Regions from separate parts of the Bacillus kalamii genome, predicted to be linked through region 2. Evidence: a T-box and tRNA genes for the amino acid it is inferred to sense, from the RefSeq annotation. Region 2 holds a T-box; the other regions hold tRNA genes.
What was found. A T-box is a leader RNA that pairs with one kind of tRNA and senses whether it is charged. The one in region 2 lies ahead of ABC357_RS05780 (glutamine--tRNA ligase/YqeY domain fusion protein), so its partner is inferred to be a tRNA-Gln.
Positions count from the first base shown of each region.

Region 1: it encodes a tRNA-Gln, which carries the amino acid that the T-box ahead of ABC357_RS05780 (glutamine--tRNA ligase/YqeY domain fusion protein) is inferred to sense. The anticodon was not compared.
Region 3: it encodes a tRNA-Gln, which carries the amino acid that the T-box ahead of ABC357_RS05780 (glutamine--tRNA ligase/YqeY domain fusion protein) is inferred to sense. The anticodon was not compared.

Region 1 covers NZ_JBDFMI010000006.1:1,251,553-1,254,802, reverse strand. Annotated here, with positions in the region: gene ABC357_RS24030 (nickel-dependent hydrogenase large subunit) at 1-336, opposite strand, end outside; gene ABC357_RS24025 (hydrogenase small subunit) at 333-1,406, opposite strand; tRNA gene ABC357_RS24020 (tRNA-Leu) at 1,744-1,825, opposite strand; tRNA gene ABC357_RS24015 (tRNA-Cys) at 1,833-1,906, opposite strand; tRNA gene ABC357_RS24010 (tRNA-Gly) at 1,923-1,997, opposite strand; tRNA gene ABC357_RS24005 (tRNA-Gln) at 2,004-2,078, opposite strand; tRNA gene ABC357_RS24000 (tRNA-His) at 2,121-2,196, opposite strand; tRNA gene ABC357_RS23995 (tRNA-Trp) at 2,208-2,281, opposite strand; tRNA gene ABC357_RS23990 (tRNA-Tyr) at 2,307-2,390, opposite strand; tRNA gene ABC357_RS23985 (tRNA-Thr) at 2,406-2,481, opposite strand; tRNA gene ABC357_RS23980 (tRNA-Phe) at 2,488-2,563, opposite strand; tRNA gene ABC357_RS23975 (tRNA-Asp) at 2,731-2,806, opposite strand; tRNA gene ABC357_RS23970 (tRNA-Met) at 2,815-2,888, opposite strand; tRNA gene ABC357_RS23965 (tRNA-Val) at 2,898-2,973, opposite strand; tRNA gene ABC357_RS23960 (tRNA-Glu) at 2,989-3,063, opposite strand; tRNA gene ABC357_RS23955 (tRNA-Ser) at 3,078-3,170, opposite strand; tRNA gene ABC357_RS23950 (tRNA-Asn) at 3,177-3,250, opposite strand, start outside.
Region 2 covers NZ_JBDFMI010000001.1:1,144,789-1,148,038, forward strand. Annotated here, with positions in the region: gene ABC357_RS05770 (ABC transporter permease) at 1-534, shown strand, start outside; gene ABC357_RS05775 (hypothetical protein) at 909-1,196, opposite strand; T-box leader at 1,564-1,818, shown strand; gene ABC357_RS05780 (glutamine--tRNA ligase/YqeY domain fusion protein) at 1,890-3,250, shown strand, end outside.
Region 3 covers NZ_JBDFMI010000006.1:444,039-447,288, reverse strand. Annotated here, with positions in the region: rRNA gene ABC357_RS19970 (23S ribosomal RNA) at 1-9, shown strand, start outside; rRNA gene rrf (5S ribosomal RNA) at 74-189, shown strand; tRNA gene ABC357_RS19960 (tRNA-Glu) at 232-306, shown strand; tRNA gene ABC357_RS19955 (tRNA-Val) at 323-398, shown strand; tRNA gene ABC357_RS19950 (tRNA-Thr) at 415-490, shown strand; tRNA gene ABC357_RS19945 (tRNA-Lys) at 497-572, shown strand; tRNA gene ABC357_RS19940 (tRNA-Leu) at 580-664, shown strand; tRNA gene ABC357_RS19935 (tRNA-Gly) at 668-742, shown strand; tRNA gene ABC357_RS19930 (tRNA-Arg) at 756-832, shown strand; tRNA gene ABC357_RS19925 (tRNA-Pro) at 838-914, shown strand; tRNA gene ABC357_RS19920 (tRNA-Ala) at 927-1,002, shown strand; tRNA gene ABC357_RS19915 (tRNA-Ser) at 1,018-1,110, shown strand; tRNA gene ABC357_RS19910 (tRNA-Asp) at 1,126-1,201, shown strand; tRNA gene ABC357_RS19905 (tRNA-Tyr) at 1,343-1,426, shown strand; tRNA gene ABC357_RS19900 (tRNA-Trp) at 1,440-1,513, shown strand; tRNA gene ABC357_RS19895 (tRNA-His) at 1,526-1,601, shown strand; tRNA gene ABC357_RS19890 (tRNA-Gln) at 1,621-1,695, shown strand; tRNA gene ABC357_RS19885 (tRNA-Gly) at 1,701-1,774, shown strand; tRNA gene ABC357_RS19880 (tRNA-Ile) at 1,784-1,860, shown strand; tRNA gene ABC357_RS19875 (tRNA-Asn) at 1,882-1,956, shown strand; tRNA gene ABC357_RS19870 (tRNA-Arg) at 1,987-2,060, shown strand; gene ABC357_RS19865 (undecaprenyldiphospho-muramoylpentapeptide beta-N-acetylglucosaminyltransferase) at 2,210-3,250, shown strand, end outside.

The DNA.
Region 1 (3,250 bases), on a different contig from region 2:
CAAATGATAAAAATGCACAACATGGTCATGTATAAAAACTGCTTCATTCATTAAATTTCTGATTAAATATGCATTTTGGGGAATTTTAATATCCAATGCATCTTCAACTGAACGTATGGATGCAAGTGCATGTGTGGATGTACAGACTCCACAAATACGTTGGACAAATGCCCATACATCACGAGGATCTCTGTCCCGCACAATTAATTCAATACCGCGGACAGCTGTTCCGGAACTGAATGAATCTTTGATTACGCCTTTATCATCCACATCTGCTTCAATACGAAGATGCCCCTCAATTCTTGTAATTGGGTCAACTACTATCCTCTCCGTCATTCGTCTCCACCTCGTTTATCATCTCTCTTTTTCTTAATAGCTGTCGCAGTGGCATGCACAGCTATACCAGCTGCAGTAGCAGCAACCACAGTACCTCCGACTACATCCGGATTAATGGTTGTTTGGGTCGTCGGTATTTCCGCACGTCTAGTGAAGAACGGGCCATTGTCCCAGAAGCCGCTTTCTGAGCAGCCTATACATGGATTGCCCGATTGGATAGGATAGCTTACGCCGCCATTCCATCTCATTTCAGCACAGGAATTGTAAGTAGTCGGCCCTTTACAGCCAACTTTATATAAGCAATAACCCTGTTTGGCTCCTTCATCGTCAAAATTCTCCACAAATAGCCCTGCATCGAAGTATGCCCGCCGATTGCACTTATCATGGATACGATGTCTATAAAACGCTTTTGGACGGCCAGCATGGTCTAATTCAGGCAATTCTCCGAACGTAATGATATGGGCAATGACCCCTGTCATTACTTCAGCGATCGGCGGGCAGCCCGGCACAAGGATTACAGGCTTGTCCTTAATAAAATGAGTGACAGACTTTGCTCCAGTCGGGTTTGGATAAGCTGCAGGTATTCCGCCCCATGAAGAACAGCTGCCATAAGCAATAACCGCCTTGGCCCCTTTTACGGCCTCTAAAAGCGTTTCCTTCGCATCAACTCCTGCCACGCTTAAATAAGCAGAGTCTTTAGGAATGCTGCCTTCAACAGCTAAAATGTATTCACCATCATATTTTTTCAACACTTGCTTCATCGCATCTTCAACCTGATAACCGGAAGCTGCGGATAATACCTCCGAATACTCCAAAGAAATCATGTCGAATAAAACACTTTCCGTTTTTGGATGAGTCGATCTTATAAAGGATTCGGAACAACCGGTGCAATCCTGGAATTGAAGCCAAATGACCGGAACCCGCGTTTTTGTTTCCATAGCCGCAACAACCTTATCGGATTGCGAATAATCCAATCCCATTGTTGCTGCAAGGATGGAACACATTTTTAAGAAGTCTCTTCTCGTAACGCCTTGTTCCAGCGCGGATTCATAGATAGATTTCCTTTTCATCTCCTTTAGCCTCCTGTAAAAGAAAAGTAATATTAATTCGACATAATTGTAACATTGCAAAATGCCGTCTCTATTCATATTTCCGAACGGTCAAAAAACGTTCTTAACTGTATTCAGAACATGAATACATTGAAAGTCTGCCATTTCCTTTGGTAAAGCTTCGCTCTTGTGGATAAGCTCATATTATAGCGCCATTGTGTGAGGAATGTTTGTTGTTTTAATGAGAATCTAAATGATAAAAATACGTAGTGAAAAGGAAGGGAAAGGGGAAAGGGTTAATATACAAATAAAAAAGCCATTGCAATATGCAATGACTTTTTTATGACTGTCTTTCTAATACCGGTGGCCGGGGTCGAACCGGCACTCCGTGAGGAACACGATTTTGAGTCGTGCGCGTCTGCCAATTCCGCCACACCGGCAAATAATTGGAGGCGGCAACCGGATTTGAACCGGTGATAAAGGTTTTGCAGACCTTGGCCTTACCACTTGGCTATGCCGCCAGACAAAAAATATTATTGGAGCGGAAGACGGGATTCGAACCCGCGACCCCAACCTTGGCAAGGTTGTATTCTACCACTGAACTACTTCCGCTTAAAATGGCTGGGCTAGAAGGATTCGAACCTTCGCATGACGGAATCAAAATCCGTTGCCTTACCGCTTGGCTATAGCCCATTTATAATATTTATGCACTCAACTATTCAATTATGATTATAATGGGGCGACTGATGGGAATCGAACCCACGAATGTCGGAACCACAATCCGATGCGTTAACCACTTCGCCACAATCGCCATTATATAATTGGCAGGGGTAGTAGGAATCGAACCCACACTGACGGTTTTGGAGACCGTAGTTCTACCTTTAAACTATACCCCTTTCATTTTCAAAGAATGAAAGTAAATGGTGGAGGGGGGCAGATTCGAACTGCCGAACCCAAAGGAGCGGATTTACAGTCCGCCGCGTTTAGCCACTTCGCTACCCCTCCGCGCTTATGAAAGAATGGTGCCGGCAAGAGGAGTCGAACCCCCGACCTACTGATTACAAGTCAGTTGCTCTACCAACTGAGCTACACCGGCATTATATGGTGGCTCAGGACGGAATCGAACCGCCGACACAAGGATTTTCAGTCCTTTGCTCTACCGACTGAGCTACTGAGCCACTATTCTATGAGCAACCGCTAATGCGAATGCAGTAATTAAAGTCCTTCGTCCAGATTTCAGAAGGCTTATTCAAGATGTATCTCAATCTGTACGCTGATGAATACCCAAGAAGTTTATTCAACGTGCTCTACCGACTGAGCTACTGAGCCACTATTAAAATTAAAATGGCGGTCCCGACGGGAATCGAACCCGCGATCTCCTGCGTGACAGGCAGGCATGTTAACCGCTACACCACGGGACCTTTCTTAATTGCGGGGACAGGATTTGAACCTGCGACCTTCGGGTTATGAGCCCGACGAGCTACCAGACTGCTCCACCCCGCGACGATAATATGGTGGAGGATGACGGGATCGAACCGCCGACCCTCTGCTTGTAAGGCAGATGCTCTCCCAGCTGAGCTAATCCTCCAAAAAGATATATAAATGGTGACCCGTACGGGATTCGAACCCGTGTTACCGCCGTGAAAGGGCGGTGTCTTAACCGCTTGACCAACGGGCCAGTTAAAATGTAAATGGCGGAGAGCAAGGGATTTGAACCCTTGAGACAGTTTGTCACCGCCTACACGATTTCCAATCGTGCTCCTTCGGCCTCTCGGACAGCTCTCCATATTTTGGCTCCGCAGGTAGGATTCGAACCTACGACCGCTCGGTTAACAGCCGAGTGCTCTACCACTGAGCTACTGCGG
Region 2 (3,250 bases):
TCGTTGCGGCTGTTTAACGACGTGAAAAGCGGGTTGATGGCGCGTTTCGTTACTATGCCCATCAAGCGTTCTTCGGTATTATGGGCACATGTATTGACCTCGCTTGTCTCCAATGCGCTGACAGTCGCGGTGGTTATCCTCGTCGCTCTCTTGATGGGCTTCCGTTCCAGCGCTGGTATTCTTGATTGGCTTGCAGTAGCTGGTATCCTCAGCCTGTTTACGCTTGCGCTGACGTGGCTGGCTGTTATTCCCGGATTGACGGCGAAATCGATGGAAGGGGCTACAGCCTACTCGTACCCGTTGATTTTCCTTCCGTTCATCAGTTCAGCCTTTGTCCCAACTGAAACCATGCCTAAAATTGTCCGCGTGTTCGCTGAGAATCAACCAGTGACTTCAATCGTGGATACGATTCGCTCCCTCCTGTATGAAGGGACTGTCGGAAACGGCATATGGACCGCACTTGCCTGGTGCGCCGGTATTATGATTATTGCTTACTTTTTTGCCAGTAAATCATTTAAACGCCAGTTAGGGTAAGTGCACCGTTTTTCGATAAAATGAGGATTCGAGTATCAGTCACTCCCAATAAACCTGTTTTTGCGGAGAGCCGTTTTGCATCAGATAAGCTTCTTGGCTGAGTGCAAGCAAGTACACAGAATGACGACCTGTTAATTGCGGTTGAAGAAAGAGATCGGAGAAATGGAAAAATACAGCCCTAGCAACTAAATAAGGTTCGGATGACTGTCTGAAATAAGCCTGGACTATTGGTTATCTAAGCGAACAATAAGAACAGCATCTTTAAATTTGATATATAGTACTAAAAAGCCGCGATATACATAATGTTATATCGCGGCTTTTATAGGGCCTTGAACAACAGTGAATAGTTGCACTCAAGGCTGGTAAAGCTCTATTTAGTATTTATACGGGTTTTCTTGCTCGTATTCCTCAAGCTGCTCTTTAAAAGATATCTGACTTCTACGATCTTGGAATGTATTTACATCGTAATGTTTGTTGTGTTTACACATCTTACAATTGCAACTCAAATTATATTTCGATAAGCGCCCTGGCTCACGCAGGTAATGAATAGTAGGTAATAGCTCCTCTAAAGGCTCATCGAAATGATTGAAATACATTTTGAACCGACTACGAATAATACGATTTCTTTGGTGTCTAACATAAGCTCTTGAACGATTTTTCATCTAAGCACACTCCCTTGAATGGAACGTCCACCTGCAAGAGCCCAAGGAAATAATCCCTTACAGGCGGACTATTTTATGCTTAGAAATAGGGTTGAGTTTGGTCATAAATGCCTCCTAATCATTAGTTGATTCGTGTAATGATTTTCATTACGAATATGTTTTATTGCAGCACTATATTTCTTCTATCTTTTATGTACGCCTTTCACGACTGCTGCAGTAAGTTTAACTAAACTTATTATAGTAAAAAAACAGGGTAAGGGCGACTAAATTACACAATAAGCTAAGACCAAGTGGGGATATTATGATTATTCCATCTTTACAATTGCTGATGGCCTTGATAATATTGTTGGTAATAAATTCAAAACATGCAAACGCGATGAAGAGAAGAGTAAATAAACCTCATTCTTCACAGAGAGCTCCGGGCGCTGAAAAGGAGCAAGAATGGCTTATTGAAACAAGACTCTGAGCATTCACATTGGAACTTCCTTCGTAAGGGATAGTGTGGCAGGCGCTCCTGTTATAGAGCTAGGGTATAAGGATCGATCGGTTCCGTACCTGAAGAGGTTGATATGGCGACATATTAATAAACTGGGGTGGCACCGCGAAGAATCTCGCCCCCAAGACTGAACTAGTCTTGGGGGTGGGATTTTTTTTATTGGTCCAAAAACAATGATAAACGGAGGAATAAAAATGATGGAAGAGAACAGAGACATGCTTAACCCAATTGAAAGGATTGTCGACGAAGACACAAGGGATGGCATTTTCAATAGAGCCATTTGTACAAGATTCCCGCCTGAGCCAAACGGATATCTCCATATTGGAAGCGCCTATGCCATCCATATAAATTATATGATTGCTAAAAAATTCAATGGGGAATTTAACCTTCGCTTCGATGATACCAATCCTTTGAAAGAAGACAGTGAATATGTCGATGCCATTATAGAAGACATGAATTGGTTGGGATATTCCCCCGCAGACCGTATCTTCTATGGCTCGGATTATTCGAATCAACTGTTCAACGCGGCGCTCTATTTAATCAAAAAGGGAAAAGCCTATGTATGCGACTTATCGCCTGAAGAAATAAAGGAATACCGAGGGACCTTGACAGAGCCGGGGAAGGACAGCCCTTACCGAAACAGGCCGATTGAGGAAAACATCGATTCATTCCTACGGATGAAAAAGGGAGAGTTTCCGACGGGCTCGAAGGTGTTACGGGCGAAAATGGATATGCGTTCGCCAAACATGAATCTAAGGGATCCCATCCTTTATAGGATCATCCACGCAAGCCACTATAGAACCGGCAACGAATGGTGCATTTACCCCATGTATGATTTTGCGCATCCTATCCAAGATGCGATCGAAGGCGTCACCCATTCCTTATGCTCCATCGAATTCAAGGACCACCGCCCTCTATATGAATGGGTGCTATCGGAACTGGACGTGAAGGAACCGCCCAAGCAAAGGGAATTTGGAAGGGTGAACATAACAGGCGTTGTAACAAGTAAGCGGTACCTGCGGGAGCTGGTGGCCGGGCAATTTGTGGATGGATGGGATGACCCAAGGCTGCCGACATTAAAAGGGCTCAGAAGAAGGGGGTTCACCCCTGAAAGCATACGGGCTTTTGTTCAGGAAATCGGTTTCGTCAGGCACCAAAGCATCGTGGATTTTGCTTTGCTTGAAAGCATACAACGCAATGAGCTGAAATCAAAAGCGAAAACTGTAATGGCCGTTTTACAACCACTGAAAGTAACGATAACCAATTATGATGAAAAGGCGACCGAGCTTTTGTCTATAGAAAATAATATAGAGAATGCTGAGCTGGGGCGCAGGGATGTTCCTTTTTCAAGAACGATTTATATAGAAAAGGAAGACTTTATGGAATTTCCGATAAAGGGATATAAAAGATTGTCCTTACATGGGGAAGTTAGATTAAAAGGGGCCTATATCATCAAGTGCAATGACGTCATTAAGGATAAAGCCACAGGCGAGGTCACTGAACTTCTGTGCACATATGATCCGATCACCAAAAGCGGGACAGGGTTTACAGGAAGAAA
Region 3 (3,250 bases), on a different contig from region 2:
CTTAACCAAATTGTTGTTTGATTTACTTTTGACTCTGTTATCTAGTTTTGAAGGAATAACATTCCTTTATATGTCTGGTAATGATGGCGAAGAGGCCACACCCGTTCCCATTCCGAACACGGAAGTTAAGCTCTTCAGCGCCGATGGTAGTTGGGGGTTTCCCCCTGTGAGAGTAGGACGTTGCCAGGCAAACCCCAACAGGGGTATTTATTTTGGTTTTTATACAAAATAGGCCCGTTGGTCAAGCGGTTAAGACACCGCCCTTTCACGGCGGTAACACGGGTTCGAATCCCGTACGGGTCACCATTTCGATTATCATACTGGAGGATTAGCTCAGCTGGGAGAGCATCTGCCTTACAAGCAGAGGGTCGGCGGTTCGATCCCGTCATCCTCCACCATATTTTCTTTAATAATGCCGGTGTAGCTCAGTTGGTAGAGCAACTGACTTGTAATCAGTAGGTCGGGGGTTCGACTCCTCTTGCCGGCACCATTTGAAGAGCCATTAGCTCAGTTGGTAGAGCATCTGACTTTTAATCAGAGGGTCGAAGGTTCGAATCCTTCATGGCTCACCATTTATATGCGGGTGTGGCGGAATTGGCAGACGCACCAGACTTAGGATCTGGCGCCTTACGGCGTGGGGGTTCAAGTCCCTTCACCCGCACCATTTGCGGAAGTAGTTCAGTGGTAGAATACAACCTTGCCAAGGTTGGGGTCGCGGGTTCGAATCCCGTCTTCCGCTCCATACTCATTTATATGCGCCCGTAGCTCAATTGGATAGAGCGTCTGACTACGGATCAGAAGGTTATGGGTTCGACTCCTTTCGGGCGCGCCATATTTCGGGAAGTAGCTCAGCTTGGTAGAGCACTTGGTTTGGGACCAAGGGGTCGCAGGTTCGAATCCTGTCTTCCCGACCATTCATTATATTTGGGGCCTTAGCTCAGCTGGGAGAGCGCCTGCCTTGCACGCAGGAGGTCAGCGGTTCGATCCCGCTAGGCTCCACCATTCCATTTATCATACGGAGGTATACCCAAGTCCGGCTGAAGGGATCGGTCTTGAAAACCGACAGGGGCTTAACGGCTCGCGGGGGTTCGAATCCCTCTACCTCCTCCATTTTTTTTGAATAGTGGTCCCGTGGTGTAGCGGTTAACATGCCTGCCTGTCACGCAGGAGATCGCGGGTTCGATTCCCGTCGGGACCGCCATTTAATTAAATTTCCAGTTTGATTTTTGCTATGGATAACGAATCGCAGCAGATCGATAGGGAAAGAGCAACAGCTTTAACCTGATAAATCGATTCATTTCCAAGCATCATTCTTCAATGTTGCTTATTTTTTATATTATACGGAGGGGTAGCGAAGTGGCTAAACGCGGCGGACTGTAAATCCGCTCCTTCGGGTTCGGCAGTTCGAATCTGCCCCCCTCCACCATTTGTCCTTTCATAGGGGCATAGTTTAAAGGTAGAACTACGGTCTCCAAAACCGTCAGTGTGGGTTCAATTCCTACTGCCCCTGCCAATTCTTATTATGGCGGCTGTGGCGAAGTGGTTAACGCATCGGATTGTGGTTCCGACATTCGTGGGTTCGATTCCCATCAGCCGCCCCATTTTTTATAACTCTATTATTGGGCTATAGCCAAGCGGTAAGGCAACGGATTTTGATTCCGTCATGCGAAGGTTCGAATCCTTCTAGCCCAGCCATTTTTGCGGGTGTAGTTTAGTGGTAAAACCTCAGCCTTCCAAGCTGATGATGAGGGTTCGATTCCCTTCACCCGCTCCAAATATGAATGGGCCTATAGCTCAGCTGGTTAGAGCGCACGCCTGATAAGCGTGAGGTCGGTGGTTCGAGTCCACTTAGGCCCACCATTACATACATTATTTTATTGTTCCGCAGTAGCTCAGTGGTAGAGCATTCGGCTGTTAACCGAACGGTCGTAGGTTCGAGTCCTACCTGCGGAGCCATTTTTTTATCTGTACTTTACATATTGTCATGCGCCTTTAGCTCAGCTGGATAGAGCAACGGCCTTCTAAGCCGTCGGTCAGAGGTTCGAATCCTCTAAGGCGCGTAAAAAACTAATCTCAAACAAATGAGATTAGTTTTTTTTATGCACATATCTACTTCTTCAATTTTTCATGTCCTTTTTCTTTGTAGCATGTGAGGGTGCTGTTCCCATATAATGTATAGTAAGATGTCGAGGACTAAGGGAGAATAGATGTGAAAAAGAGAATTGTATTTACAGGCGGGGGTTCTGCCGGGCATGTTACTCCGAATATAGCGATTATGGATGAGCTGGATAAACAGGAATGGGAAATCAGCTATATCGGTTCGAAAAGAGGCATAGAAAAAGAGCTTATGTCCCATGCAAATGTCCCCTATTATGGAATCAGCAGCGGAAAGCAGAGAAGGTATGTCTCTAGGGAAAATGTGACAGATCTTTTCAAAATAGTTAAAGGATGTGTGGAGGCACGCAGGCAGTTAAAAAAGCTTAAGCCCGCCCTTGTTTTTTCAAAGGGAGGTTTCGTATCTGTCCCGGTGGTCGTTGCAGCTAAATCTCTGCGTATTCCTGTCTATCTGCATGAAAGTGATATGACCCCTGGACTTGCTAATAAAATTGCCAAACGGTTTGCCACGACTATTTTTACATCATTCGAGGAAACGAGCCTATATTTCCCTGTTCAAAAAACGTTGGTAACAGGTTCGCCTATACGGAAAGAACTGTTATTAGGATCAAAGGAAAAGGCAAGGAGGCAGTGGGAATTAGATGGTAAGCGCCCTGTCCTGACTATTGTGGGAGGGAGCCTAGGGTCCAAGTCTATTAATGAAGCAGTGAGAGGGACATTGAATGTATTGTCCCGCCGATACTCGATTATACATATATGCGGTAAAAATAACATAGACAATCACTTCTTGTCTGCACCTAATTACTTGCAATTCGAGTATGTGCAGGAGGGTCTAGCCGATCTATTGGCTGCAACAGATCTAGTGGTCACAAGAGGCGGATCCAATGCTTTATTTGAGTTTCTGGCTTTGAATATCCCTATGCTCATCATCCCCTTAAGTGTTCAGCAAAGCAGGGGAGACCAAATCTTGAACGCCGAGTCCTTCACTTCCAATGGATATGGAATTACATTGCCGGATGAAGAATTAAGTGGAAAGACCTTGCTGGATGCACTGGAAAAATTAGAAAGCCTTAAAAAAGGCATCAAACAAAACATGATAAAATCAACACAAAGCAATGCGTTGCCTATTATTGTG